4 regions of the Halomonas sp. TH-94 genome follow, and region 4 is predicted to be linked to each of the others. Evidence: predicted binding sites of a transcription regulator. Region 4 holds the regulator's gene; each other region holds the start of a gene.
The links. Region 4 encodes LexA, which represses DNA repair genes until DNA is damaged. Its sites were predicted from a motif close to TACTGTNTANNTANACAGTA; they were not measured.
Positions count from the first base shown of each region.

Region 1: AC2VNO_RS06400 (PA0069 family radical SAM protein) is a predicted target of LexA. The motif match lies at 2,538-2,557, and genes of this name have one in related genera.
Region 2: recA (recombinase RecA) is a predicted target of LexA. The motif match lies at 5,864-5,883, and genes of this name have one in related genera.
Region 3: AC2VNO_RS07080 (LexA family protein) is a predicted target of LexA. The motif match lies at 1,631-1,650, and genes of this name have one in related genera.

Region 1 is NZ_JBYCKL010000034.1:140,946-148,188, reverse strand. It holds gene AC2VNO_RS06415 (rhomboid family intramembrane serine protease) at 1-224, shown strand, start outside; gene AC2VNO_RS06410 (YeaC family protein) at 240-524, shown strand; gene AC2VNO_RS06405 (DUF2797 domain-containing protein) at 546-1,403, shown strand; gene AC2VNO_RS06400 (PA0069 family radical SAM protein) at 1,437-2,522, opposite strand; gene AC2VNO_RS06395 (heavy metal translocating P-type ATPase) at 2,640-4,880, shown strand; gene cobT (nicotinate-nucleotide--dimethylbenzimidazole phosphoribosyltransferase) at 4,937-5,992, shown strand; gene cbiB (adenosylcobinamide-phosphate synthase CbiB) at 5,989-6,969, shown strand; gene cobD (threonine-phosphate decarboxylase CobD) at 6,966-7,243, shown strand, end outside.
Region 2 is NZ_JBYCKL010000035.1:72,170-79,412, forward strand. It holds gene AC2VNO_RS07210 (aspartate kinase) at 136-1,386, opposite strand; gene alaS (alanine--tRNA ligase) at 1,454-4,063, opposite strand; gene AC2VNO_RS07220 (regulatory protein RecX) at 4,239-4,721, opposite strand; gene recA (recombinase RecA) at 4,725-5,786, opposite strand; gene AC2VNO_RS07230 (CinA family protein) at 5,935-6,447, opposite strand; partial or broken gene mutS (DNA mismatch repair protein MutS) at 6,626-7,243, shown strand, end outside.
Region 3 is NZ_JBYCKL010000035.1:49,559-56,801, forward strand. It holds gene AC2VNO_RS07065 (heme ABC transporter permease) at 1-86, opposite strand, end outside; gene ccmB (heme exporter protein CcmB) at 101-838, opposite strand; gene ccmA (cytochrome c biogenesis heme-transporting ATPase CcmA) at 825-1,469, opposite strand; gene AC2VNO_RS07080 (LexA family protein) at 1,668-2,153, shown strand; gene AC2VNO_RS07085 (IMPACT family protein) at 2,153-2,773, shown strand; gene AC2VNO_RS07090 (gamma-glutamyltransferase family protein) at 2,814-4,421, shown strand; gene AC2VNO_RS07095 (iron-containing redox enzyme family protein) at 4,928-5,659, shown strand; gene AC2VNO_RS07100 (aldehyde dehydrogenase family protein) at 5,781-7,235, shown strand.
Region 4 is NZ_JBYCKL010000010.1:120,701-127,943, forward strand. It holds gene AC2VNO_RS01950 (ribonuclease J) at 1-240, opposite strand, end outside; gene purU (formyltetrahydrofolate deformylase) at 472-1,326, shown strand; gene AC2VNO_RS01960 (energy-coupling factor ABC transporter permease) at 1,345-2,016, shown strand; gene dinB (DNA polymerase IV) at 2,019-3,068, opposite strand; gene lexA (transcriptional repressor LexA) at 3,099-3,746, opposite strand; gene AC2VNO_RS01975 (TetR/AcrR family transcriptional regulator) at 3,947-4,612, shown strand; gene AC2VNO_RS01980 (L,D-transpeptidase family protein) at 4,615-5,133, shown strand; gene nagZ (beta-N-acetylhexosaminidase) at 5,255-6,268, shown strand; gene AC2VNO_RS01990 (hypoxanthine-guanine phosphoribosyltransferase) at 6,312-6,890, shown strand; gene aptA (omega-aminotransferase AptA) at 6,953-7,243, opposite strand, start outside.

The DNA of each region.
Region 1 (7,243 bases), on a different contig from region 4:
CCCTGCTCGGCTACGTCTGGCTGATGTCGCGCCGCGCCCCGCAGAGTGGCTTCTTCGTGCCTCAGATGCTGGTGGTGTTCATGCTTGGCTGGATGGTCTTCACCATGACCGACATGGCTGCTGCGGTGGGCTTCGGTAACGTGGCCAACGAGGCCCACCTGGGAGGGCTGGTCGTGGGGCTCCTGCTGGGGTGGTATTATTCCAGCCGTGCCCGCCGCCTTTGATCAAGAGAGTTTTACATGAGCGATATGACCTTCGAGCGCATGATTCGCCAGATGACGCCGGCCATCTATGAGAGCCTCAAGCAGGCGGTGGCGCTGCGCAAGTGGCCCGATGGACGCCTGCTGAGCGCAGAGCAGACCGAGCTTTGCCTCGAGGCGGTGATCCGCTACGAACACGAAAACAACGTGCCGGAGGAGCTGAGGGTCGGCTACCTGCAGCAACGCACCTGCGGCAGTGCCAGCAGCGGCACCGACGTACCGCCGGAGCTGGCGGGGCTAGCTCGGGACGCCTCGCGTGATTGACCAGCCTATGCCGCATCCCCTATGAATATTATTGAAACGAAAGAAGTCGATTCCGCGGTAATTCAGGGCTGCCTGAGCAAGATGGCCGTCGCGCCGGGGGAGCAGGGCGGCGCGGTGCGCTACACGCTGCGTGCCGGCGAGCATCGCCTCGACCTGAACGCGCGGCTCGGCCAGCCGCTGCGGCTGCAGTGGACCGGGGCGATTGCCTGTACCCACTGCGGCCGGGCGACGAAGAAGAGCTTCGCCCAGGGCTACTGCTACCCCTGCTTCAAGAAGCTGGCCCAGTGCGACACCTGCATCGTCAAGCCCGAGACCTGCCACTTCGATGCCGGTACCTGCCGTGAGCCGACGTGGGCCGAGCGCTTCTGCTTCCAGCCCCATGTGGTCTACCTGGCCAATTCGTCGGGTCTCAAGGTCGGTATCACCCGCGGGACTCAGGTGCCGACGCGCTGGCTCGATCAGGGGGCGATTCAGGCGCTGCCGGTCCTGTCTGTCCAGACACGTCTGCAGTCCGGTCTGGTCGAAATGCTGTTCAAGGAAGAGGTGGCGGACCGTACCAACTGGCGCGCCATGCTCAAGGGTGAAGTCGAGCCGCTGGACCTCCGCGCCGAGCGCGATCGCCTTCTGGCGCGTTTGGAAAGCGGCCTCGGCTCCCTGCGTGAGCGCTTCGGAGTCGACAGCGTCCAGGTGCTCGACGAGCCGCCGGTCACTTTCGACTATCCGGTGCTGGAGTTTCCCCACAAGATCGTATCGCACAACTTCGACAAGCAGCCCGAGGTGGCCGGAACGTTGATGGGCCTCAAGGGCCAGTACCTGATTCTCGACACTGGCGTGATCAACCTGCGCAAGTTCACCGGCTACGAGGTGACGGTCGGCTGACCCCGTACCGCTTGTCCTACTCGCGGTATGAACTCAGCCGCTGAAAAGATCCCCCTGCGCTCGTGGCGGGCGGAACGCGGTGATGTCGAGCTGCCGCGACTCGCTGGTGGCCGGGTCGTTGAGGCCCAGCCGCCGGCAGATCTTGTCGAAGCGCTGGGCGATCAGCTCGGCGAACACTCCCTCGCCGCGCATGCGCTTGCCGAAGCGGCTGTCGTAGTCGGCACCGCCACGACTCTGTCGCACCAGACTCATCACCTTGCGCGCCCGCTCGGGGTAGTGGGCCGCCAGCCAATCCTCGAACAGCGGCGCTACTTCCCGCGGCAGCCTCAGCAGCGTCCAGCCGGCCCACTGCGCGCCGGCGTCCCGCGCCGCTGCCAGCAGCCGGTCCAGCTCATGGTCGGTCAGACCCGGTATCACCGGTGCCACCATCACCCCCACCGGGATGCCGGCCTCGTGCAGTCGCTGCACGGTGCGCAGGCGCGCGGCGGGTGAGGCGGCCCGGGGCTCCAGGCTGCGCTTGAGCTCGGTGTCGAGGCTGGTCAGGCTAATCGACACCCGCACCAGCCGCTGGCGGGCCAGCTGCTCCAGCAGGTCCAGGTCACGCAGGACCAGCGCGCTCTTGGTGATGATCGACACCGGGTGGCGACACTCGAGCAGGAAGCCCAGTATCTCGCGGCTGGTGCCTCGCTCCGCTTCCAGCGGCTGATAGCAGTCCGTATTGCCTGAAAGAGCGATCGGCCGGCAAACATAACTCCTCTTGCAGAACTCATCCCGCAGTCGATCCACCAGGCCGCTGCGGGCAATCAGCCGAGTCTCGAAGTCGATACCCGGCGACATGTCCCAGTAGGCGTGACTCGGTCGCGCGTAGCAGTAGATGCAGCCGTGCTCGCAGCCGCGGTAGGGATTGAGGGAGCGGTCGAAGGCCAGGTCCGGGGAGTCGTTCCACGCCAGCGCACTGCGTGCCCGCTCCTCGCTGACCACCGTGGCCAGGCGCGTCGGCATCTCCTCCTGCCACCAGCCGTCGTCCACCGTTTCGCTGTGGGTGGGGGCGAAGCGGTTGTCGGGGTTGTAGGTGGCGCCGCGACCCTTGCGCGTTTGCTTGATGTCGAAGTGGGGCATGGCGAGCCTTCATTTAACTGTATTCATGTACAGTATAGGGTGGCATTGGTCAGGTGCCAATCGTGAACGGCTCCACCTGGCGGGCATTTGTTTCGGGTTTCCTTTACGCTTTGCCGTATGGATGCCATCTCCGACAGTCAATCCGAGCGCCAGGGCGAGGCGCTCTACTCGGTCCACGGGCTGTGGTGCACTAGCTGCGCGCTTGCCGTCGAAGCCCAGTTGATGCGCTTATCCGGCGTTGAGTCCGCCAGCGTGCACTACCCCAGCGCCACCTTGCTGGTGCAAGGCCAGCCGGAAGCCCTCGACGAGAGTCGCATGGCCGCCGCCGTGGACCGACTCGGCTATCGCTTGGGCCCTCCGGAAGCGATAGGCGATGCCGAAGCGCGGCTGGATGCCGAGAGCCGCTATCTCACCCTGCGTCTGCTGTTGGCCGTGGCCTTCGGCATGTGGACCATGCTCGCTTCGCTGCTGATCTATGCCGGGGCCATGCCCAGCTCCGAGTTGGACCTGATCATGGCCTGGGTATCGGGCGCCTTCGCCATTCCCGTCGTCACCTATGTAGCGCTGCCGTTCTACCGCGCCGGCTGGCGCACCGCACGCGCATGGCGACCCGGCATGGATGCCCTGGTGTCGCTTGGTGCGCTGACGGCGGTGGGCGTATCGCTGTGGCTGCTGATGCTGGGTTCGCCGGAGGTCTATTTCGATACCGCCGTGATGTTGGTCACCCTGCTGCTGGTCGGTCGGCTGGTGGAAACCCTGTGCCGCCACCGCGGGCTGCGTGCGCTCCAGGCGTTGCATCGGCCGCCGGCGCAGGTTCAGCGCTGGGTGGCGGATGCCTGGCAGTCCTGTGCGCTAAAAGCGGTGGCGGTGGGGGATCGGCTGCGCGTCGAGCCCGGCGAGACCCTGCCGCTGGACGGTGTCCTCCGCGATGGCGAAGCGCTGCTCGACCTCTCACCACTGACCGGGGAAAGCGCGCCGCGGCGCTGCCTGCCGGGCGATGCCGTGGCGGCCGGTTGCCGTAACCTCGGCGCGGAGATGGTATTCGAGGTTACCGCGCCCGCCGGCGAGTGTCGTTTGGACCGGCTGCGCGAGCAGATGTGGTGGCAGCAGGCGCGCAAGGGCGAGCTGCAGCGGCTGGCGGATCGCTTCGCCGGCTGGCTCAGCCCCTTGGCGGTGGTGCTGGCGTTGCTTACCCTGGTGGCGACCTGGCTGGCCGGCGTGCCGACCGAGGAGGCCTGGGTGAGGGCGCTGTCGGTGCTGGTGGTGGCCTGCCCCTGCGCCGTGGGCCTGGCGATTCCCCTGGCCGGTCTGGCGGGCAGCGGCCAGGCCCTGGAGCGCGGCGTGGTGATTCGCGACCCGGGGGCCTTCGAGACGCTGGCGCGAATCCGCAGCGCCGCCTTCGACAAGACCGGCACCCTCACCGCCGGGGAACCGCAGGTGCAGGCCATGCACTCGGCGGCCAACCTTTCTGAGCCGGAGCTGCTGGCGCTGGCCTCGGTGGCGGCGCGTGGCAGCGAGCACCCGTTGGCGCGGGCCGTGCGTCGCTATGCCCAGGATGCTGGGGCGGGCATTGAACTCGAGATCGTGCAGGCCGAGGAGGTCGGCGGACGGGGGCGCCGTGTCTTACTTGGCGACGGGCGAGAGCTGCTGCTGGGCAGCCGTGCCTGGCTCGCCGAGCAGGGCGTTGCCACCGAGCAGGCCGTCGACTCGGGAGAGAGCGAAGTGCTGCTGGCCTGCGACGGTACCCTGTCGGCTCGCTTCACCCTGGGCGAGACGGCCCTGCCCGGCACCGCAGAAACGCTGGCCGAGCTGCGCCGTCACGGCCTTGCGCTGGCGCTGATCAGCGGCGATAGGGCGCCGGCGGTGAGGCGGCTGGCGGATGCGGTGGGTATGAAAGCGGAGGAGTGCTATGCCGGTCGCAGCCCCGAGGCCAAGGCGAAGCTGTTGGCAGCCATGCCGCAGCCATCGCTCTATGTGGGAGATGGGCTGAACGATGTTCTGGGCCTAGCCACGGCAAGCGTGGGCGTAGCGCCACTGGGTGCCAGTGCCACCGCGCAGGAGGGGGCCAGCGTGGCGTTGCTCAAGCCGGGAGTGGTCGGCATCGAGGTTGCCTGGCATCTGGCGCGCCTCACCCGAAGGGTGATGCGTCAGAACTTGATCCTTTCCGGGGTCTACAACCTGCTGGCGCTGGGGCTGGCGGTGGCCATGCCGATTCCGCCGTTGGTGGCGGTGCTGGCAATGGTGGCCAGTTCACTCAGCGTGGTGGCGAACTCGGCGCGCCTGGCCTTGAGCGATGACGAAGCACCGAGAGAGCGCCCCGTAAGCCCGCGGTCCGACCCTCTCGGCGCGGCACCGTGACAGACCGAACCAGCCTGTTAAGATGGCGGCAGCTCTCGTCATATCAGGACAATCGCATGCTTGCCGTTACCCTGGCCGCCATCGTGCCGGTCGAAGACTCTCTCGCAGCTGCCGTGCAGGCACGTCTGGACAGCCTAACCAAGCCGCCCGGCAGCCTTGGGCGTCTCGAGAGTCTGGCCAGGGAGCTGGCCTGCATCAGTGGCCAGGTCGTTCCGACGGTGAGTCCGCCTGGCGTGATCGTGTTTGCCGCCGACCATGGCGTGGCGGAAGAGGGTGTTTCGGCCTTTCCTCAAGAAGTCACGGCGCAGATGGTCGCCAACTTCGCTGCCGGTGGGGCCGCCATCAACGTGTTTTCCCGGCAGATAGGCGCGCGCCTCGAAGTCGTCGATGTGGGAGTGAAGGGAACGGTTGCAGGCGACGACGTGGTACACGACAAGGTGCGCCCCGGCACGGCAAATTTCATCCACGCCGATGCCATGAGCCGCAGCGAGGCCGAACATGCCATTGACGTGGGCATTCGCGCCGCCGAACGCAGTCATGCCGCCGGCTGCCGCTGCCTGATCGTCGGCGAGATGGGTATCGCCAACACCACGGCGAGCAGCGCCCTGCTGGCTGCGCTGAGCGACGTGCCGGTGAGTCGGCTGGTGGGACAGGGGACAGGCATTGATCTCTCGCGAGTGCCGCACAAGGCGAAAGTGATTGAAACAGCTCTGGCGGCTCGCTGTGCTGATCCCACCCAGCCGCTCGAGGTGCTGGCCAAGCTCGGCGGGCTCGAAATCGCCGCCATGGCCGGCGCCTACCTAGGCGCAGCGGCCCGGCGCATGCCGATCCTGGTCGACGGCTTCATTGCCACCGTGGCGGCGCTGGTGGCATGCAGGTTGAATCCTGCCACACGTGGCTATCTTATCTTCGCTCACCGCTCCTGCGAGCCGGGGCATGACGTGGCGCTCGAGCAGCTGGAAGCCAGGCCGCTGCTCGACCTGCAGCTGCGACTGGGCGAGGGCACCGGAGCGGCGCTCGCCTTTCCGCTGCTCGAAGCCGCCTGTCGCATGCTGGCCGAGATGGCTACCTTCGACTCGTCCGGGGTGGTTGCCGGTGCCGTTGCAGAATGAGCGCCGAGCCGCTCAGCCTGGCCCTGTTCCTGCTGCTCGTCGGAGCCATTCTGACCGATCTGGCCGTTGGCGACCCACGCTGGTTGCCGCATCCGGTCGTGCTCATGGGGCGGCTGATCGCTCTCTTGGAGCGTCGCTGGAACCAAGGCACGTTCACGCAGCGGCGGCTCAAGGGGTTCCTGCTCACCGGCTGCGTGGTGGGGTTGGTCTACGTCACGGCCTGGGCCGCGCTGGCGCTGCTGGCCTGGCTGCACCCCTGGTTAGGACTTGCCGGCGAGCTGCTGTTGCTGGCCAGTGCGCTTGCCATCAAGGGCCTGCGCGATGCCGCGTTAGCCGTGGCCGGCCCATTGGCAAAGGGTGAGCTCAAGGCTGCACGGCAGGCCGTTTCGATGATCGTCGGACGCGATACCGAGAGCCTCGGCGAGGCCGATATCGCCCGGGCCGCGGTGGAGACCGTGGCCGAAAATACGGTCGATGGTATTACCGCACCGCTGTTTTGGGCGCTGCTCGGCGGGGCGCCGCTGGCGCTGGCCTACAAGGCGGTGAACACCCTCGATTCCATGGTCGGCTATCGCAACGAGCGTTACGCCGACTTCGGCTATGCCTCGGCAAAGCTTGACGATATCGCCAACTGGATACCGGCTCGGCTGACCGCGCTGGCCATGTGGCTGGCGGCTCTGGCGCTGCCCGGTTCGCGCACGCGAGGGGCGTTGGCCGGCACCTGGCGCGACGCGCCGGGCCACCCCAGCCCCAATGCCGGCTGGCCCGAGGCGATGATGGCCCATCTGCTCGGCGTGCAGCTGGGCGGCACCAACACCTATGCCGGGAAAATTTCCGAGCGGGTACGGATGGGCGACCCACGGGTGCCGCTGGGCGTCGCCCACATAGAGGCGGCCGTGCGCCATATGCACGCAGCCTGGAGCGTCTTCTTCCTGCTGATGGCGGGTCTCGCGTTCGCCGTGAGGGTGTGGGTATGAGCGAACCGGATAGCAGGCACGACTGGCCTAGCCACGGCGGGAGCCCCGAGCGGGTATTGCCGCGCTTCGGCCTCGCTGGCGACAGTGAGGTCATCGACTTCAGTGCCAACCTCAACCCGCTGGGGCCGCCGCCCTGGCTGGCGCAGCGGCTCGCCGCCAGTCTGGCGGAGCTCGCCGTCTATCCCGATCCCGACTATGGCGCAGCGCGAGCGGCCATTGCCCTGAGCGAGGGGTTGGCGCCCGAACAGGTGCGGCTTACCAACGGCGGTGCCGA
Region 2 (7,243 bases), on a different contig from region 4:
CACCACCACCCAACCCCACCATGACACGTCGGCAGCGTTGAAGGGAAGCCCGGCCGCTCATCGCAGCTGACTTCCCCCAGCGTAGAAGAACCATCCGATGACGTCGTACGTAGCGTGTTAATTTCTTGTGTGTTTCTATGCGCTTTCGATATCGCTCTTGTCCAACCCGAAAGCGGTATGCAGAGCACGAACCGCGAGCTCCATCTGTTTCTCGTCGATGACGACCGAAATCTTGATTTCTGAGGTGGAGACCATGCGGATGTTGATGTTTTCGTCAGCCAGCACGCGGAACATCTTGGAAGCGACCCCGGCGTGAGAGCGCATGCCCACACCGACCAGTGACACCTTGGCGATATTGTCATCGCCATTGACCACGCCGCCGCCCAGATCGGGAATCACCTGCTCCTCGAGGATCTTGAGCGTCTTCTTGTAGTCGCCCTTGGCCACGGTGAAGGTGAAGTCGGTGTAGTCGCCAGCCGGCGCCACGTTCTGCACGATCATGTCGACTTCGATGTTGGCATCGGCGATCGGGCCCAGAATGCGTGAGGCCACGCCCGGCACGTCCGGCGTGTTGAGCAGGGTCAGCTTGGCCTCGTTGGCGGTGAAGGCGATACCTGAGATCAGCGGTTCTTCCATGGAGTCCTCGTCTTGGTCGGATTCAGCAACGATCAGGGTGCCGGGGCCGTCCTGAAAACTGGACAGCACGCGCAGCGGGACATTGTACTTGCCGGCAAACTCCACCGAGCGGATCTGCAGCACCTTGGAGCCGAGGCTCGCCAGCTCCAGCATCTCCTCGACGGTGATACTGTCGAGCCGCTGGGCCTTGGAGCAGACGCGCGGGTCGGTAGTGTAGACGCCATCGACGTCGGTGTAGATCTGGCACTCGTCGGCGCCCAGGGCCGCCGCCAGCGCCACCCCGGTGGTATCCGAGCCGCCGCGACCGAGGGTGGTGATGTTGCCCTCCTCGTCGACGCCCTGGAAGCCGGCCACGACCACCACCTTGCCTTCATTCAGGTCATCGCGCATCTCGTCGGTTTCGATGCGCTGGATGCGTGCCTTGGTGTGGGCGCTGTCGGTGAGAATTCCCACCTGGGAGCCGGTGTAGGAGGTGGCCGGCACGCCCAGCTTGTGCAGGGCCAGTGCCAGCAGCGAAATGGTCACCTGCTCACCGGTGGATACCAGCATATCCATCTCGCGGGGGGTAGGCTCGTCGTTGATCTCATTGGCCATACCGATCAGGCGATTGGTCTCGCCACTCATGGCGGAGACCACCACCACGATCTGGTGGCCGTCGTCGCGGAAGCCTTTGACCTTCTCGGCCACGGCCTTGATGCGCTCCACGGAGCCCACCGAGGTACCGCCGAATTTCTGTACGTAAAGTGCCATCTACGGTTTTCCCTCGCTTGTCGAACGATTCACGCTCGGATGAGTGAAAGTCGTGCCCTGTGCCCCGTTACTGCAGTCGCTGCTCGACCCAGGCGGAAACGCTCGCCAGGGCCGCCGGCAGGGCGGTAACGTCGCTGCCGCCGGCCTGAGCCATGTCGGCGCGCCCACCGCCCTTGCCGCCCACCTGTGTCGCCACGTGATTGACCAGCTCGCCGGCCCTTACCCTGTCGGTCAAGTCGTCGGTGACGCCGGCGATCAGGCTCACCTTGCCGGCCTCCCTGTCGCTCACACCCAGCACCACGATGCCTGAACCCAGCTTGTTCTTGAGCTGGTCGAGCACGCCGCGCAGCTCCTTGGCGGAGACGCCATCGAGCTGTGTGGCCAGCACCTTGACGCCGGCAATTTCGTGGGCCTGGCTCAGCATGTCGCTGCCGGCAGCGCTGGCCAGCTTGGCCTTGAGACGCTCGAGTTCCTTTTCCAGGCTGCGATTGCGCTCCACCAACGACTCGACGCGCTCCTCGACCTGTTCCGGCTTGGCCTTGAGGCGCTCGCCGATGCGCGCCAGGCGCGTTTCCTGCTCGCGGAAGTAGGCCAGCGCCCCCTCGCCGGTGATCGCCTCGATACGGCGCACGCCGGCGGCAATCCCCTGCTCGCCGACGATGTGGAAGCAGCCGATGTCGCCGCTGCGAGCCACGTGGGTGCCGCCGCACAGCTCGATGGAGAAATCATCGGCGCCAATGGTTAGCACCCGCACACTGTCGGCGTACTTGGCTTCGAACAGGGCCGCAGCACCCTTGGCCTTGGCCTGATCGAGGGTCATCTGCTCGATGCGGGTCGGGGCATTGGCGAGTATCTGTTCGTTGACCAGGCGCTGCACTTCAGCGAGCTGCTGGGGGGTCACGGCTTCGAAGTGGCTGAAGTCGAAGCGCAGCCGCTCGGGGGTGACCAGCGAGCCCTTCTGCTGAACGTGATCGCCAAGCACCATGCGCAGCGCCTTGTGCATCAGGTGGGTGGCGGAATGGTTGCGAATGGTGGCGCCGCGCAGCCTGGCGTCTACCTGGGGGCGCACCTCGTCGCCCACGCTCAGGCGGCCCTCCAGCAGTACGCCGTGGTGCAGGTGGTGACCACCCTGCTTCTGGGTATCGGTCACCAGGAAGCGTCCGCCGTCGAGAGTCAGGTAGCCGGTGTCGCCCACCTGACCACCCGACTCACCGTAGAACGGGGTGCGGTCGAGGACGACGATGCCCCGCTGCTCGGGCTCGAGCGCGACCAGCGCATTGCCTTCGCGATCCACGATGGCAGTCACGGTGGCGTTGTCTTCGAGCTTGTCGTAGCCGGTGAAGGCCGTTTCGCCTTCGAGCTCCAGTGCCGCGGCATAGTCGGCGCCGAACTGGCTGGCCGCCCGGGCACGCTCACGCTGAGCTTCGAGCTCACGCTGAAAGCCGGCTTCGTCCAGCGTCACGCCACGTTCGCGGCACACGTCGGCAGTCAGATCGTAGGGGAAGCCATAGGTGTCGTAGAGCTTGAACACCGTCTCGCCGGGCAGCACTTCGCCCTGGAGTGCGGCGAGCGCCTCTTCCAGCAGCCCCATGCCATGCTCCAGAGTACGAGCGAACTGCTCCTCCTCCTTCAGCAGGATGCGCTCGATCTGGTGGCGCGCCTCGCGCAGCTCGGGATAGGCCTCGCCCATCTCGACATCGAGCGCTCCCACCAACTTGTGAAAGAAGTGGCCCTTGGCTCCCAGCTTGTGGCCGTGCCGAATGGCGCGGCGGATGATCCGGCGCAGCACGTAACCGCGCCCCTCGTTGGAGGGCAGCACGCCGTCGGCGATGAGAAAGGCGCAGGAGCGGATATGGTCGGCGATCACCCGCAGCGAGGGAGTGGTGGTGTCGCCATGGCCGGTGTATCGCGCCGCTGCCGCGAGCAGGTTCTGGAACAGGTCGATCTCGTAGTTGGAGTGCACGCCCTGCAGCACTGCCGCCACACGCTCGAGCCCCATGCCGGTATCGATGGATGGCTTGGGCAGAGGGTTCAGGTTGCCGGCCTCATCGCGATCGAACTGCATGAACACCAGGTTCCAGATCTCGATGTAGCGGTCGCCGTCCTCCTCGGGGCTGCCCGGCGGACCGCCCCACACATCAGGGCCGTGATCGAAGAAGATCTCGGAGCTGGGGCCGCACGGTCCGGTATCGCCCATCTGCCAGAAGTTATCCTCGTCGAGCTTGGAGAAGCGCTGCGGGTCGACGCCGATCTCCTCCTTCCAGATCTTCTCCGCCTCGTCATCGCTGACGTGCACGGTGACCCACAGCTTCTCCGCCGGCAGACCCAGGCGCTGGGTCAGGAACTCCCAGGCGAAGCGAATGGCATCGCGCTTGAAATAGTCGCCGAAGCTGAAATTGCCCAGCATCTCGAAGAAGGTGTGGTGGCGTGCGGTGTAGCCGACGTTGTCGAGATCGTTGTGCTTGCCGCCGGCGCGCACGCAGCGCTGCGCCGAGGTGGCGCGCACGTAGGAGCGCGGGTCGCGGCCGAGGAAAACGTCCTTGAACGGCACCATGCCGGCGTTGGTGAACAGCAGCGTCGGGTCGTTGCCCGGCACCAGGGAGCTCGACGGCACGATGGTGTGGCCGTGCTCTTCGAAGTAATTCAGAAAGGCCTGTCTGATGTCTGCGCTTTTCATGGCATATCCGTAGCGATGAGCGTGGTCACCCGACGGGCAGGCGCGCTCGGCGCCGCTTCGCATGGCCGAATTCGCACGCCTTGGCGTGTCAGGAGCGCCACCAAGGGCGTTCACAAAGGGAGGCATTATAGCGCAGTTGTCAAGCGACTAAAGGGGAGGCGCTAAAAGCGGGAAGTCATTCGGCGGCGTGGAGCCGCTCCAGGGCATGGCGGACCTGCTCGAAATCGAAGCCGCGAGACAGCAGGAAGCGCTCGCGGCGGGCACGTTCTCGCAGCGAGCCGTCGCCTGGGGAAAAACGCCGAGCAAGCACATCGGCGGCAAGCTCGAACCAGTCGACCTCGCTCTCTCGCTCGGCCTTGGTCAAGGCAGCCGCAATCAGGCCGCGCTCGACGCCACGCCGCTCGAGCTCGGCACGCACCTTGAGGGGACCCTGACCGCGTGCGATCCGGGAGCGCAAGAAGCTCTCGACGAAGCGCGCATCGGATTGCAGGCCTTCATCGGCAAGCGCGTCGAGACAGGCATCGATCGCCTCGGCAGAGTGAGCGCGCGCCAGCAGTCTCTGCGTCAGCTCGGCGCGAGCATACTCGCGCCGAGCCAGCAGGCGGATGGCATCATCCCGGGGGGACGCGTCGCGCTCACCGGCGTACTGCATGGGCATGGCTTAGAGCAGATCGTCTTCGCGCTCGGCATCGGCGACCGCCGGTTCCTCGGCGTCTTCCTTGGGCGATGCCGTGGCCAGCAGCTGGCCGCGGATCTGGCTCTCGATCTCCTCCATCACCGCCGGATTGTCCTCGAGGAACTGCGCGGCGTTGGCCTTGCCCTGGCCGATCTTGTTGCCCTTGTAGCTGTACCAGGCACCCGCCTTGTCGACCAGGTTGCACTGTACGCCCAGGTCGATCACCTCGCCGGCATGGTAGATGCCCTTGCCGTAGAGGATCTGGAACTCGGCCTGGCGGAACGGCGGCGCCACCTTGTTCTTCACCACCTTGACCCGGGTCTCGTTGCCGGTGACCTCGTCGCCCTGCTTCACCGAGCCGGTACGGCGGATGTCCAGGCGCACGCTGGCGTAGAACTTGAGGGCGTTGCCGCCGGTGGTGGTCTCGGGGCTACCGAACATCACGCCGATCTTCATGCGAATCTGGTTGATGAACACCACCAGGCAGTTGGCGTTCTTGATGTGACCGGTGATCTTGCGCAGCGCCTGGGACATCAGGCGTGCCTGCAGGCCGACATGGGAGTCGCCCATCTCGCCCTCGATCTCGGCGCGCGGGGTGAGCGCCGCCACCGAGTCGATGATGATCACGTCGACGCCGCCGGAGCGAACCAGCATGTCGCAGATCTCCAGCGCCTGTTCGCCGGTATCGGGCTGGGACACCAGCAGGTCGTCGAGGTTGACGCCGAGCTTTTCGGCGTAGCTGGGGTCGAGGGCGTGCTCGGCGTCGATGAAGGCACAGGTCTTGCCCTGCTTCTGGGCCTCGGCGATCACCGACAGGGTCAGGGTGGTCTTGCCCGAGGACTCCGGCCCGAAGATCTCCACCACGCGGCCGAAGGGCAGGCCACCGATGCCGAGCGCGATGTCGAGCCCCAGCGAGCCGGTGGAGACCGACGGCATGACCACCCGCGGCGTATCGCCCAGGCGCATCACGGTGCCCTTGCCGAACTGGCGCTCGATCTGTGAAAGGGCGGCATTCAATGCCTTGCTACGGTTTTCATCCTGTGCCATGAGGCTCTCCTCGCAGAACTCGCAGTCGCTTGCAGGTGCAAAGTGAATGGCGGGCCACCAAGAGGAGCTCGCCCGGACACTGTATGGTTGGACAGTAGTATGACGAAAAAAAAGCCGGGCGACTAGCCACCCGCACAATATGATACGTTCATTCGGCTTCGAGGTGGCGAATCAACCCGACGATGGCCTCGCGTACCGCGCGCTCACGCACCGCCCGCCGGTCGCCGGGAAACTGATACCGCTCGGCGCGCTGGCGTGTCTCGTTGCCCCAGGCCAGCCACACGGTGCCTACCGGCTTTTCCGGCGAGCCCCCGTCGGGGCCGGCCACGCCGCTGATCGCCACCCCCAGCTTGGCCCCGCTGTCGCGACAGGCACCCGCCACCATCGCTTCGACCACTTCACGGCTCACCGCACCGTGCTCTGCGATCAACGCTTCCGGTACGCCGAGCAGGCGTGTCTTGGCGGCATTGGAATACGTCACGTAGCCGGTCTCGAAATAGGCCGAGCTGCCGGCCACCGCGGTGATCGCGCTGGCCACGCCGCCGCCGGTACACGACTCGGCTGCGGTCACGCCGACACCCTGCTCGCGGCACCGCCGACCGAGGCGCTCGGCAAGCGTAGTGAGATCGAGATTGGCCAGACTGGAAGCACTGTGAGGCATGGTATCGCTCCTGCTAGAAAAGGACGGCGCCTGGGCCGACCGCTTGTCCTACGGTTGACTGCCACCATAGCGCATACTTGCCGCATCAGCAGTCCGCATGCGCCATGTCGACGACAGGCGGCGCATGTTAACCTTGGCGCTCTCACGCCCACACAATCGACGAATCAGCCGAGAACGCATGAACGACGCGGTCAAAACGGCCATGCCGGCCCATACCCCGATGATGGCCCAGTACCTCAGGATAAAGCGCGAGCACCCCGATGTGCTGCTGTTCTATCGCATGGGCGACTTCTATGAGCTGTTCTTCGACGACGCCAAGCGTGCCGCTGCCCTGCTCGACATCACCCTGACCCAGCGCGGGCAGTCCGCCGGCAAGCCGATCCCCATGGCCGGCGTGCCCTACCATAGCGCCGAGGGGTATCTTGCGCGCCTGGTGAAGGCCGGCGAATCGGTGGCGATCTGCGAGCAGTTCGGTGATCCGGCGACCAGCAAGGGGCCGGTTGAGCGCAAGGTGGTACGCATCGTCACACCGGGCACCCTCTACGATGAGGCGCTGCTCGACGCCCGCCGCGACAATCTGCTGGTGGCCGTGCACCCCGCCGGAAACTGCTGGGGCATCGCCTGGCTGGAGCTCTCCAGCGGCCGCTTCAGCGTGCTCGAGGTTGAGGGCGAAAGCGACATGCTCGCCGAGTTGCAGCGCCTCGACCCCGCTGAACTGCTTCTCCCCGAGAGCGTTTCCCTGCCGCCGGCACTGGAAGGCCGCCAGGGCCTGCGTCGCCAGAGCGACTGGCTGTTC
Region 3 (7,243 bases), on a different contig from region 4:
GCCGCGGCCCAGAACCACGGCTGCAGCCGGGCGCTGATGGCGTAGAACCACTTGGGGGAACGCAATTTATTTATGAAGGCCCACATGGCTCGTCAACCTCTCAACCGTTGATACTGATGCGCAGCGACGCCGCGATCGCCAGCGGCGCAAGACTCAAGGCCAGCGCCAGCAGCGCGCCGAGAATCGCCAGATGCGCCAGAACACCATCACCGAAGATGGCGGCCTGGACGGCCCCGGCACCGAAGATCAGCACCGGGATGTAAAGAGGCAGCACCAGCAGCGAGAGCAGTACGCCGCCGCGGGAGAGCCCCACCGTCAGCGCCGCTCCGATGGCACCGATCAGGCTGAGACTGGCGCTTCCCAGCGCCAGCGAAATGGCCAATACCGCATAACTGCCCGCAGGCAGTGCCAGCATGACCCCGAGTACCGGCGCCATCAGCGCCAGGGGCAAACCGGTAAGCAACCAGTGCACGGCCACCTTGGCCAGGGCGAGCAGCGCCAGCGGGTGCGGTGTCAGTAAAAGTTGTTCGAGCGAGCCGTCGTCGTAATCGGCTCGGAACAGGCTATCGAGAGACAGCAGGGCTGCCAGCAACGCCGCCACCCACAGCAGGCCTGGCGCGATGGCGGCCAGCAACGCCGGATCGGGGGAAATTCCGATCGGGAACAGGGTGATCACGAGGGCGAAGAAAACCAGTGGATTGAGCACTTCGCTACGCCGCCGCAGCAGCAGTACCAGGTCCCGCTTCAACGTTGCCCACACTGCGACAGCGAGCCCGCTGCGAGGTTCCTCGCGAACCATCTCGACCCGCTTGGGCAGGGAGCTTTCAGATAAATTCATCGGCCCCTCCCCCGCCCAGACGAATACGGCGCAGCTCGGCGCAGGGCGTCAGCTCGTGGTGGGTGGTGACCAGTACGCAGCCACCACGGCGGGCGTGCTCTACCAGACGCTGCTCGAGTGCCGCCACGCCGTCACGGTCGATGGCGGTGAAAGGTTCATCGAGCACCCACAGCGGACGCGGCGTGAGGATCAAGCGAGCAAGGGCCACGCGGCGCTGCTGCCCGGCGGAGAGCTGGCCGGCCGGCACGTCCTCGAAGCCGGCCAGGCCGACCTCCTCCAGCGCTTCCAGGCGTGCTGCCTCGCTCAGCTCGTGCCCTGCCAGGGCCTGGTACCAGGCGAGGTTCTCCAGCGGCGTCAACGCCGCCTTGACCCCGGGCGCATGGCCCAGATAGAGCAGATTCGACAGAAAGGATTCACGGGACTCACGCATGGGCAGATCATCCCAGAACAGCTCGCCTTCATAGTCGGCCAATTGACCGGAGAGAATCTTCAGCAACGTGGTCTTGCCACTGCCGTTCGGCCCCTCGACGCGCACGATTTCGCCCGCTCGGATATCCAGGTCCAGATCCCGGAACAGCCAGCGGTCGTCACGTTCGCAGGCCAGGCTTTGCGCTTGTAGACGCAGGCTCAACGGCACTCTCCAGGAATGGTAAATTCGTAAGAAATGCTACACTGAATGGCTTTTAGCTGCTACCGATCCAGGTGCGTCACGGCGCCACCCTTGCCCCAGGTCAAGGCAGCTTCATGCGCATGGAACTTGCCAGTCACGCGACGCCTGATATGATGCCAAGTACCTGTACATTTCAACAGGGTCGCAAAGAGGGGGGAAATGCCAATGCCAACACCTTCCATGCACTACCTGTACCGTCTTCCCAACCTGCCCATCGAAAACTCCTGGGCGAGCGTCGACGCCACCGACCTCGTCGAGGTGCCCCTTCTGGGAGACGTCTCGGCAGGCCTGCCCATCGAAGCCTGCCCCAGCGGTGGGGCCATTCACGCGCCCGCCTGCATGGTGCGCCGTAACACCTACGCCCTGCGCGTGCGCGGCGATTCGATGATCGACTGCAACATCTTCGATGGCGACGTGATCATCATCGAGCGCCAGGAAAGCGCCGAGAACGGCGAAACCGCCGTGGTGTTGATCAACCAGCAGGAAGTGACGCTGAAGAAGCTCTATATCGAGAAGAACGGCGTACGCCTGCAGCCGGCAAACGAGAACATGGCGCCGATCTACCTGAAGAACAGCGACATCCAGGTATTGGGCATGGTGATGGGCGTGGTGCGTCAGCAGGGCGGCACCGAGCTGACCCACTGATGCGCTACCCGGTACCCGACCTGCCGGCAGGCACCTGGCGGGAACATGTGACCGAAGTGGAAAAGAGCCGCTTCATCGCCTGGCTCTGCCATGCGCCCGACATTGCCGCCTTCGATGCCCTGCTGGCCGCAGCGCGGCGCGCACACCCCAATGCCAGCCATCACTGCAGCGCCTACATTGCCGGCCCGCCCGGCGAGCAGAACGCCATCGGCTTCTCCGACGACGGCGAACCCGGCGGTACGGCCGGTCGCCCCATGTTTCAGGTGCTGGAAGGCGCCGGGCTGGGCCAGGTAGGCTGCGTGGTGACGCGCTATTTCGGCGGCACCAAGCTCGGCACCGGCGGCCTGGCCCGCGCCTATTCCCAGGCGGTGGCCCGAGGGCTCGATGCGCTACCGCGCAGAGAAGTGGTCGAGCGCACCGTGCTGATGCTCCAGGTCGACTTTGCCGGCGAAGCCGATGCCCGCGCCTGGCTGGAGAGCCAGGGCGCCCCGGTCGAGGCCGCCGATTACGACAGCGAAGGCGTGCGACTCAGCGTGGGCTGGCCGAGCGATGTCGACGTGGACCTGAGGGCACTGGAATCCCGGCTACGCGGCCGCCTGGTCCTGCTCGACGCGCCGTGAATGCCCGACACTCCATGAAGCGGATCACACGAGGCTTCGCATGACTTTCGACCCCCATTACTACCCTTCCCCCTCGCGCCGCATGGCCACCTACGGCCACCGGGGCATGGTCGCCACCTCCCAGCCCATGGCAGCTCAAGCGGGTATGGAGGTCCTCAAGCAGGGCGGCAACGCCATAGATGCCGCCATTGCCATGGCCGCCGCGCTCACGGTGGTCGAGCCCACCGCCAACGGTATCGGCGGCGATGCCTTCGCCTTGGTATGGAGCGAAAACCGCCTTCACGGGCTCAACGCCAGCGGCCCCTCGCCGCAGTCGATCTCCCGCGAGGCCGTGATCGGCATGGGGCACGATGAAATGCCGCAGTTGGGGCCGTTACCGGTCACCGTGCCCGGAGCACCTGCCGCCTGGGCGACGCTTTCAGAGCGTTTCGGCCGCCTGCCCTTCGCCGCCCTGATGGCGCCGGCCATCGCCTACGCCGAACAGGGGTATGCGGTATCGCCGGTCGCCGGGTTGGCCTGGCATCAGGCCTGGCAGCGCTTCAGCGCCTGCCGGGGGGAGGCCTTCACCCCCTGGTTCGAGCATTTCGCCCCCCAGGGAAGGGCGCCAAGACCAGGAGAGGTCTGGCGCTCCGCTGCCATGGCCGCCACCCTGAGCGCTATTGCCGAGAGCCGGGCCGAAGCCTTCTATCGCGGCGAGCTTGCCGAGCAGATGGACACCTTCATGCAGCGCCACGGGGGCTTCCTGCGCTCAAGCGATCTTGCCGCCTATAGGCCTGAGTGGGTCGAGCCGGTCAGCGTGGGCTACCGCGACCATGAGATCTGGGAAATTCCGCCCAACGGCAGCGGACTGATCGCGCTGCAGGCGCTGGGCATGCTCGAGACCCTCGGTGCGCCTCCGCGCGACCCGGTCGAGCTCCTCCACCAACGCATCGAAGCCACCAAACTGGCCTATGCCGATGGTCTGCACCACATCAGCGAGCGCAGCGCCATGAAGACCGGCCCCGCAGAGCTGCTGGACACGGCGTATCTGCGAGCCCGCGCCGGCCTCATCGATCGCGACGCCCTGAAACCGACCCACGGCAACCCCCACAAGGGCGGCACCGTTTACCTTGCCGCCGCGGACAGTGACGGCAACATGGTGTCGTTCATCCAGAGCAACTATGAGGGCTTCGGCTCGGGCATGGTGGTGCCGGGCACGGGGATCAGCCTGCAGAACAGAGGGCGCTCGTTCTCGCTGGCAGCCGACCATGTCAACGCCCTGGCTCCGGGCAAGCGCCCTTACCACACCATCATTCCCGGCTTCATCTCGCGTCACGGTGAGCCCGTGGGGCCGTTTGGCGTAATGGGCGGCTTCATGCAGCCTCAGGGTCACGTGCAGGTGGTGACTGCCATGCTCGATGATCAGCTCAACCCCCAGGCCGCGCTGGACCTGCCGCGCTGGATGTGGACTCACGACACCACCGTTCAGGTGGAACCGCACTTCCCCGACCATCTGGCCCAGGCGCTGGCGCGGCGTGGCCACCGTATCGTCAAGGCCGTCGATTCACTGCCCTTCGGTCGCGGCCAGATCATCTTGCGCGACCCTGCTAGCGGCACCCTTTGCGGCGGCACCGAGCCGCGTACCGACAGCGCCGTCCTGCCCTGGTAAGAGAGCGGGCCTGCATCGAGCAGGCCCGCTCTCTCGGCACCGGTTCTCTCTCGCACCGCCGCCCTCTCGCATCGCCCTTCTCTCATCCCCCCTCGCGCGCGCCTTTCCCAACTGCCCCTTTGCTCTTCTCCAGTGGCAACACGGTCACCATTCAGCATGAAACTTTGGTATACCATCCTGTTTGGTATACCGAAAACTTCCATCAGCCGACCTGCCATCGCCGGACCCAGACGTCACCAAAATATAGAAAATTTCTTTTAATTCATTTGCTTGTTTGGATATCAGGTCTGTCCGAAGCGATGCTCACGACTCGAGCACGAGAAATTGACCTAGGTCATAAAAAGCCTTGACAGGGTGAGTGAGTGGAAATTAGGCTGCCTACATGGCTTTTGGTATACCATGAGCCATCCAGAAAAAGCCCGGCCAATCTCCGGGCCCACGATGGCAAACAACAAGAGCGCGGCCTGGCTAGGCGGCGTACCGGCAACGAAACAGGAGTCCTCCCCATGGCACAGTTGATGAACCGCGACGAATTCCGTACCGCTCTGGAAGACGCCATCAAAGGCAAGAGCGCCAACAAGGCACCGTTCAGCGTGGCCTGGGCCAGCGGCAAGCTGTCTCGCGAGCACCTGGCCAAGTGGGCCGAGAACCATTACCACTATGTCGGCCCGTTCGCCGACTACCTGGCCTACATCTATGCAAACACCCCGGAGCAGTTCAAAGAGGCCAAGGACTTCCTGCTGCAGAACATGTATGAGGAAGAGCTGGGTGGCGATCGTCACACCGACCTGCTGATCCGCTTCGCCGAGGCCTGCGGCACCACCCGTGAGCGCGTCGAGGATCCGGACAACATGTCGCCCACGACTCGCGGCCTGCAGAGCTGGTGCTACGCCGTGGCCATGCGTGAACACCCGGTCGTCGCGGTAGCGGCGCTGGTCGTCGGCCTGGAGTCCCAGGTGCCGTCCATCTACCGCAAGCAGACCCCGACCCTGCGCGAGAAGTACGGCTTCACCGACGAGGAGGTCGAGTTCTTCGACCTGCACATCGTCTCCGACGAGATTCACGGCGAGCGTGGCTACCAGATCGTGCTGGAGCATGCCGACACCGTAGAGCTGCAGCAGCGCTGCCTCAAGATCTGCGAGATCGGCGCCCAGATGCGCCTGCTTTATACCACCGCGCTGTACTACGACTACGTCGCCAGCGACCTGCCCATTACCGAACTCGACATGGCCGCCTGAGCCCGTCGCACCACGTCATCTGCCGACCCTGGTCGGCAGATGACACGACACCAGCGAGTGGACGCAGTCCAGCAGTGACAGTTCAGCGACGACAGCCAGCGACGACAAAGAGGTAAGCGTCTTGGATAACGCAATCCAGTTTCTCAACTACATTGACGGTCAGTGGATCGCGGGCGCTTCGGGGGAGACCTTCGAAAACCGCAACCCGGCCGACCAGGACGACCTGCTCGGACGGTTCCAGGCCTCCACGGTGGAAGATGCCCGCCAGGCCATCAGCGCGGCGGATCGTGCCTTCGCTACCTGGCGCGAGACCCCCATCTCGCAGCGCGCCAAGATCCTCAATCGCGCAGCCGACTACTTGATGGAGAACGTCGAGCAGTTCGCCGAGGAGCTGACCCGCGAAGAGGGCAAGCTGCTCGCCAACAGCCGCGACGAAGTGACCCGTTCGGCCCAGACCCTGCGCTTTTATGCCGTAGAAGGCCAGACCATCACCGGCGAAACCTTTCCTCAGGACGACGCCAAGATGATGGTCTACACCCAGCGCGAGCCGCTGGGCGTGGCGACCATCATCACCCCCTGGAATTTCCCGATCTCGATTCCGGCGCGCAAGATCGCCCCGGCGCTGATCACCGGCAATACCGTGGTATTCAAGCCCTCGTCGGACGCCCCGCTGATCGGCTACCGCCTGGCCGAAGCCCTGCATCACGCCGGCGTACCGGCCGGGGTGTTCAATTTCATCACCGGCGCCGCCTCGTCCATCGGCGAGGAGATCACCGCCAACCCGATCGTCAAGGCGATCTCCTTCACCGGCTCCACCGCAGCGGGCGAGCGCATTCACCGCGCAGCGGCCATGGCCACCCGTACCCAGATGGAGCTCGGCGGCAAGAATCCGCTAATCGTGCTGGCAGACGCCGACATCGACACCGCAGTGGATTTGACCGTGAAGGGCGGTTTTTCACTGACCGGCCAGGCCTGCACCGGCACCAGCCGGGTGCTGATCGCACGCAGCCTGAAAGAAGAGTACCTCACGCGGCTGGTGGAGAAGGTCAAGACGCTGAAGATCGGCAACGGCATGAGCGAAGGCACTCAGATCGGCCCGCTGGCCACCCGCCAGCAGCTCGACACCGTGCTCGGCTACGTCGAGGCGGGCAAGCAGGAAGCCACCCACGTTCATGGCGGCGAACACCTGACAGAGGGCGACTACGCCAAGGGCTTCTATGTGGCCCCGGCGATCTTCAGCGATGTGACCCAGGAAATGCGCATCGCCCGCGAGGAGATCTTCGGCCCGGTGGTCGCAGTGATCGACGTGGACGGCTACGAGGACGCCATCGCCAAGGCCAACGACACGCCCTACGGCCTCGCTGCCGCCCTGGTGACCAACGACATCGGCTATATCCAGCGCTTCCCGCTCGATATTCAGGCCGGCACGGTGAAGGTCAACCGCACCACCACCGGGAATCTGGTCAACGCCCCCTTCGGCGGACTGAAGCAGTCGAGCACTTCCACGTTCCGTGAATCGGGACGCGCCGGGCTGGATTTCTTCACCCAGACCAAGACCGTCTACCTCGGCCGCTGAGCGCGGCA
Region 4 (7,243 bases):
CCCCGCGGCAAGTGGAGTGGCGTAGATAGGGCATTGCCACTTGGGCCACAGCCAGGCTGCTGCACCGATGTGGTCCTCGTGGCCATGGGTAATGAACAAGGCCTTGGGATGGATACCAAGCGCCTCAGGGGTTTCGAGGCTCGGTACCTGGAGCGGCGTGTCCGGCAGATCCTGGCGAATCATCATGCCGCAGTCGACGGCGACCCAGTCCTCGCCATACCCGTAGAGCCCCAGATTCATACCGATCTCGCCGCAGCCCCCCAAGGGCAGGAAGTGGAGCGGGCTACGGCGGCGGGGACGTATGGTGACGCGATTCGAAGACATCGGCAAAACATGACCAGACAGGTGAGTCTTCACTATACGGGATCGGCGCCACCCTTCCAATGCGAGCCCGGCACGGGCGGGCGTGTCGGGATCTGGCGAGTCCGCTACAATGCGTGCTTCCGATTACCCTCCAGCACTGGGTTGGCCATGTCTCACTACTATCGTCTCGTCGTTTCCTGCCCCGATCGCCGTGGCATCGTGGCTCGTGTCTCCGGCTTCATCGCGGGCCACGGCGGTTCCATCACCGAAGCCAGCCAGCACTCCGACCTGGAAGCCGAGCGCTTCTTCATGCGTTACGAGATTCTTGCCGACTCCATCGGCATGAGCGCGGCAGAGCTGACAGAGGCTTTCGAGCCGGTGGCGCGGGAATTCGACATGGAGTGGGCCCTGCGCGATACCCGGCATCGGCCGCGGGTCGTGATCATGGTTTCGCGTGAGTCTCACTGCCTGGTGGACCTGCTCTATCGTTGGACGGCAGGGGAGATGGATGGCGATATCGTCGGCGTCATCTCCAACCACGACGATATGCGAGGACTGGTGGAATGGCACGGCCTGCCGTACATCCACGTGCCGGTGGCGGCCGAGGACAAGCGGGCAGCCTTCGATGAAGTCGAGCGCCACGTCGAGGCGCTTGAAGCCGAGGTCGTCGTGCTGGCGCGCTACATGCAGATCCTGCCGCCGCGGCTTTGCCAGCGCTATGCCGGACGCGTCATCAACATTCATCACAGCTTCCTGCCCTCCTTTGCCGGCGCCCGGCCCTATCATCAGGCCCACGCTCGTGGCGTGAAGCTCATCGGTGCCACCTGCCATTACGTGACCGAGGAGCTGGATGCAGGACCCATCATCGAGCAAGACATTCACCGAGTGAGTCACTGCCATACGCCTCAGGATCTGGTGCGATTCGGTCGCGACGTGGAGAAGGCGGTGCTGGCGCGTGGCTTGCGTTGGCATCTCGAGGATCGTGTGCTAATCCATGGCAACAAGACGGTGGTGTTTGCCTGATCCCGTCGGGAGTTCGGCATGACGTTTTCCGAATTGGTACTTCCTGTCTGGCTGCTGATCGCCTGTGGAGCGCTTGCCTTGTCGATCGTCGGTCTGGGGCTGACGCAGCTCCCCTGGCGAACGCTGTCAGGCGACCGCGCTCTTCAGCATCGATGGCTGGCGGCGAGCCTCGCCGTCGTTCTGCTGTGGCAGCTCAGGGCTCAGTCGGTCGACTGGTTGAGTTTGCATTTGATGCTGACGCCACTGCTCACGCTGATCTTCAAGGCGCCGATGGCGCTGGTGACCAACCTGCTGGCAAACCTCTCTCTGGTACTGCTGGGCAAGGTGGGATGGCCGCTCTTGGGAGTCAACGTGCTGATTACCGGCGTGATACCGGTCGTGATCAGCGTGTCGATATGGCGCATCGTGGATCGCTTCCTGCCCGACAACCTGATGCTGTTTCTCTTCGTGTGCGGTTTTTTTGGTGCGGCACTGGCCACGCTCGGCACGGGGCTTGCCGGCCTGGGTATGATCATGCTGGCTTCCGGCGATCCCGAAGCGGTATATCTGGCCAGGGAGTATGCGCTGTTCCTGCCGCTGCTGATGCCCTCGGAAGCCTTTCTCACGGGCATGCTGCTCGGGATTCTGATGGTCTACCACCCTCACTGGGTGGCCACTTTCGACAGCCATCGCTATATCGATACCAAGTGACGTCAGAGCGGCAGGCTCAGCTGTCGCCTGGCGTCGTCCGGGACCAGTCTGACTCCCACCCCAAGCAGGCGTACCGGGCGTTGTCTTCTGGCCCAGGCCTGCTCCATCAGCGTCGAATAGGTGCGCAGCTCCGGAGCGCCGCCGCGACTGTCGAGAGTGGTGAGCGAGAAATCGTCAAAGCGAACCTTGACGAAAGTGCCCGCCACCGGTGGATGGCCGTGACGAGCCAGGCGAGCCTCTAGCCGTTCCCAAAGAGGTGTCAGCTGGGCGTGGCACTCGGCAACGGTGGGCAGGTCGGTGGCGAAGGTGGTTTCGACGCTTACTGACTTGCGCTCGCGCTCGATGCGTACCGGTCGCTCGTCTATCCCCCGTGCCAGTTCGAACAGGCGCTTGCCGAATTTGCCGAATTCCTGCAGTAGCCGCTCCAGCGGAACGCGCTGGAGATCCTCGCAGGTGTCGATCGTCAGCGCCTCGAGCCGCTTGGCCGTGGCCGGACCGACGCCATGCAGCTTGGTGACGGGGAGTTGGCGAATGAAGTCGTCGACCTGGCCCGGTGCGATGACGGTAAGCCCGTCCGGCTTTTCCCAGTCACTGGCGATCTTGGCCAAGAACTTGGCCGGCGCGGCGCCCACCGAGACCGTGATTCCCACCCGCTTGAGGCACTCTTCCTTCAGCCAGCGCGCCATCCAGGTGGCGCTGCCCGAAAAGCGGGTAACATCGGTGACGTCGAGAAAGGCCTCGTCCAGAGAGAGCGGTTCCACCAGCGGGGTCAGCTCATGGAAGATGGCCAGCAACTGCTGGGAGGCTTCGCGGTAGCGGTCGAAATCTCCCTTGAGCAAGGTGAGATGGGGGCACAGGCGCAGCGCTCTTGCGGTGGGCATGGCAGAATGGATGCCGTAGGCGCGGGCAGGGTAGTTGCAGGTGGCGATCACGCCGCGACCCTCGGCGGTGCCGCCAATGGCCAGCGGCACCTCCCGCAGTGCAGGGTTGTCGCGCATCTCGACCGCAGCGTAGAAGCAGTCGCAGTCGGCATGCAGAATCTTGCGGCTCATGACGACTTACCGGCCGAGCGCAGCCAGCTTTCAGCCCAACGCTTGGCCATTGCCACCGCGGATCACGCCAACGCCAATGCCCTCGATCTCGAGCGCCTGATGACGCAGGTCGATTTCGATCGGCGCGAAGTCGGGGTTCTCGGCTTCCAATACCACATGATGCCCCTGGCGATGGAAGCGCTTGACCGTCACCTCGTCCTCCAGGCGTGCCACCACGATCTGACCGTCGCGCACCCGCTCGGTGCGATGTACCGCCAGCAGATCGCCCTCCAGAATGCCGACGTCTTTCATCGACAGGCCGCGTACCTTGAGCAGGTAGTCGGCCCGGGGAGTGAAGTAGTCCGGGGGCAGGGGGCAGTAGCGATCGATATGCTCGGCGGCAAGGATGGGGCTGCCCGCGGCCACTTCCCCGATGATCGGCAGCCCTTCGCCGCCGGATTCGGGAGTGGCGTTATCGCTCTCCTGGGCTGGCAGGCGAATGCCGCGGGAGGTGCCGCGGATGACGCGGATCACGCCCTTGCGTTCCAGTGCGCGCAGGTGCTCCTCGGCCGCATTTGGCGAGCGAAAGCCGAGGGCTCGGGCGATCTCGGCGCGAGTAGGGGGATAGCCCAGCTCGTGCATGGTCTTGACGATGAAATCGTAAACGTTCTGCTGGCGCGACGTGAGGGGGCGGCTCATGGCGAACTCCGGTAGCTGTCTTGCGGTATTGTGCAAGTATACAGCATGGAAGTCTATCCAGTAAAAAGCCGCCGCGCCAAAGCCGCGCAGCTACGATATCGCGTTTTAAACGACATTGAAGACGCACACATTGAGTGATGAAAGATAATGACGTAGACTTTTGTAATGTTTAAAACAGTTGTTTCTAGCGGAAACTGATCATGGCGCAGACCGACACCGTTACACGTATTCTCGACACAGCCGAGGTTCTTTTTGCCGAGCGCGGCTTCGCCGAAACCTCCCTGCGGACCATCACCAGCAAGGCGCGAGTCAACCTCGCCGCGGTGAATTATCACTTCGGTTCCAAGAAGGCCCTCATCCAGGCGGTCTTCTCGCGCTATCTCGACCCCTTCACCGTGCGCTTCCATCATGCCCTCGACGAGCTCGAGGAGCGCCATGCCGGTGGTACGATTCCCCTCGAGGAACTGCTCGAAACCATGGCCCGCACCGTGCTCGAGGTGCCCGCGGAAAAGCATAGTCTCAAGGTGTTCATGAAGCTGCTCGGTCTGGCATACAGCCAGGCGCAGGGGCACCTGAGGCGCCATATCCAGGAGGAGTACGGCAGTGTCTTTTCCCGCTTCACCGATCTGGTGCGCCAGGCGACGCCGGAGCTGCCCGACGCCGAGCGTTTCTGGCGCCTGCATTTCATGCTGGGAACGGTGATCTTTACGCTTTCCGGCCTCGATGCGCTGCGCGATATCGCCGAAAAGGATTACCACGAGCATGTGTCGGTGCGCGACCTGATACGCCGCTTACGCCCCGTTGTGGTGGCGGCGATGAACGCACCCTTGCCGCCACCGGCCTTGCCCGCCTCGAAGGCAAGCTGAACATGCATACCCCAAGGCTCGAGACGCTGCCGCCGCAGGAAGAGGGCTGGCTCGAAATCGATATCGGTCGACAATGTCTCGTTCATTATCTCGGCGATCAGCCACGCAACGAGTGGCCGGTATCCACGGCCTTGGCCGGTGTCGGCCAGCGCGAGGGCAGCGGTTCGACGCCGCTCGGCTGGCACTATGTGCGGGCTGCCATCGGCGATGGCTACCCACTCGGCAGCGTGTTTCGCGGGCGACGCCCCACCGGGGAGGTATATACCCCCGAATTGGCCGAGGCCCATCCGGAACGCGACTGGATCCTCACGCGCATTCTATGGCTGTGCGGTCTCGAGCGTGGCTTCAACCGTGGTGGTGACGTCGATTCCCAGAGACGCTATATCTATCTACATGGCACTCCGCCCGATCAGCCGATGGGGGAGCCGCGTTCGCATGGCTGCATCCGCATGCGTGACCACGACCTGCTCGAGGTCTTTGGCGTGGCAAAGCCTGGTACCCCGGTCTGGCTTCACGAGTGAACCAGTCGGCTCGCTGGCGCTCCAGCATGTTCGGTAGCCGTGTCGGCCACTCCCCATAGCTGTTGCCGGGGGCGGCTTTGGTCTAGAATCAGCTCCCTTTGATGGCCACAGGACTTCGCTCATGACCCAGACCCTAGGCCCGGTGATGCTAGATCTGGAAGGGACCGAACTGCGGAGCGACGAGCGTGAAATGCTCATGCGACCGGAGGTCGGGGGCGTCATTCTGTTTGCTCGCAACATCGAGAATGCGCGCCAGGTGCGCGAGCTGTGCGATGGTATCAGGCGACAGCGCCCGGAATTGTTGTTGGCCATCGACCAGGAAGGGGGTCGCGTTCAGCGACTGCGTGAGGGAGTGACACGCCTGCCTGCGATGGGGCGGATCGGGCGCGACTTTGCGGATAACCCGGAAGTGACTCTCAGGCTGTGCCTCGATACCGGCTGGCTGCTGGGCATGGAAATGGCGGCATGCGGGCTCGATCTCACTTTCGCGCCGGTGCTCGACGTGGATTCCGGTATCTCGAGTGTCATTGGCGATCGCAGCTTCTCCTCGAACCCCCAGGCCGTGGCAGGCATGGCGGGCGCTTTGATCGATGGGCTGCATGAGGCTGGCATGGTGGCAGTGGGGAAGCATTTTCCCGGCCATGGCAGCGTCGCGGCTGATTCCCACCTGGAGCTGCCGATCGACGACCGCCCATTGCAGCAGTTGCGCCAGCACGACCTGATACCCTTTGCCGAGCTGACCCACCGGCTGGATGGCGTGATGCCCGCCCATGTCATCTATTCCGCCTTCGATTCGCGCCCTGCGGGGTTCTCGGCAAGTTGGCTGGGCTTGCTGCGCGAGTCGCTCGGTTTCAAGGGCACGATATTCTCCGATGATCTTGGCATGGCCGGGGCGGGCTTCGCCGGCGAGCCAGGTGAGCGGGCCCTCGCGGCACTCAATGCCGGCTGCGATATGGTGCTGGTCTGCAACGACCGGAATGCCGCATTGGAAGTGCTCGACGCCTGCCAAGGTCGCACCACACGCCGGGCGTCGCGCCTGCGCTATGGCCGTGCACGCCCCGATATCGACGCTCTCGAGGCGTTGGGTCGCTGGCGCCGTGTCCACGCCAGACTCGAGGCCATGGCCTCTCTCTGACCCGCTTCACTCACGTCGTTTACCTCATTGATACGAGCCTTTCATGCCCAAAATCGAAGCCGATTTTCATCAGTCCCTGGCAAGCATGCGCGATGTCATGGAGAACGCCGACTGCCTGATCAGTCATGAAGAGGTGGAGCGTGCGCTGGATCGCATGGCCGAGCAGATAACTGCCGACCTGGGCGACAAGCTGCCGGTATTCTACTGCGTCATGAACGGGGGGCTGATCACCACCGGGCATCTGCTGACCCGGCTAGGCTTTCCGCTCGAAGTCGACTATCTCCACGCGACCCGCTATCGAGGCGGGATCCGCGGCGGAGAGCTGTTCTGGCGCGTGTCGCCCGAGGTTCCCATGGCCGGTCGTCACGTGGTGATCGTCGATGACATCCTCGACGAGGGAGCGACCCTGGCCGCCATCCTCGCCTACTGTCGCGAGGCCGGAGCCGCCAGTATCTCCACCGCCGTTCTGGTGGACAAGCGCCACGACCGCAAGGCGGTGCCTGATCTCAAGGCCGACTACTGCAGCCTCGAAGTGGTGGACCGATACGTGTTCGGCTTCGGCATGGACTACAAGGGGTATTGGCGCAACGCCCCGGGCATCTTCGCCCCGAAGGGGCTCTAGGCCCCACTACCACTTTCAGGTGCTCGAGCCGGTGGTGATGGCCATCCGGCTCGCTCGTGTGCTCAGTCCAGTTCGCCGATGGCCTCGCCGAGGACGTTGATGAGACGATCGATCTCATCGCGTTCGACGATGAACGGCAGGCCGAGCTGGATGGTGTCGCCGCCGTAGCGCACATAGAAGCCCTTGTGCCAGCATTTCATGGCGATCTCGTAGGGGCGCCGTGCCGGTTCGCCCGGGTAGGCTTCGATCTGCAGCGCACCGGCGAGCCCATAATTACGAATATCGGTGACATAGCGTGAGCCTTTGAGGCCGTGGAGTGCCTGCTCGAAATAGGGGCTCAGCTCCCGCACACG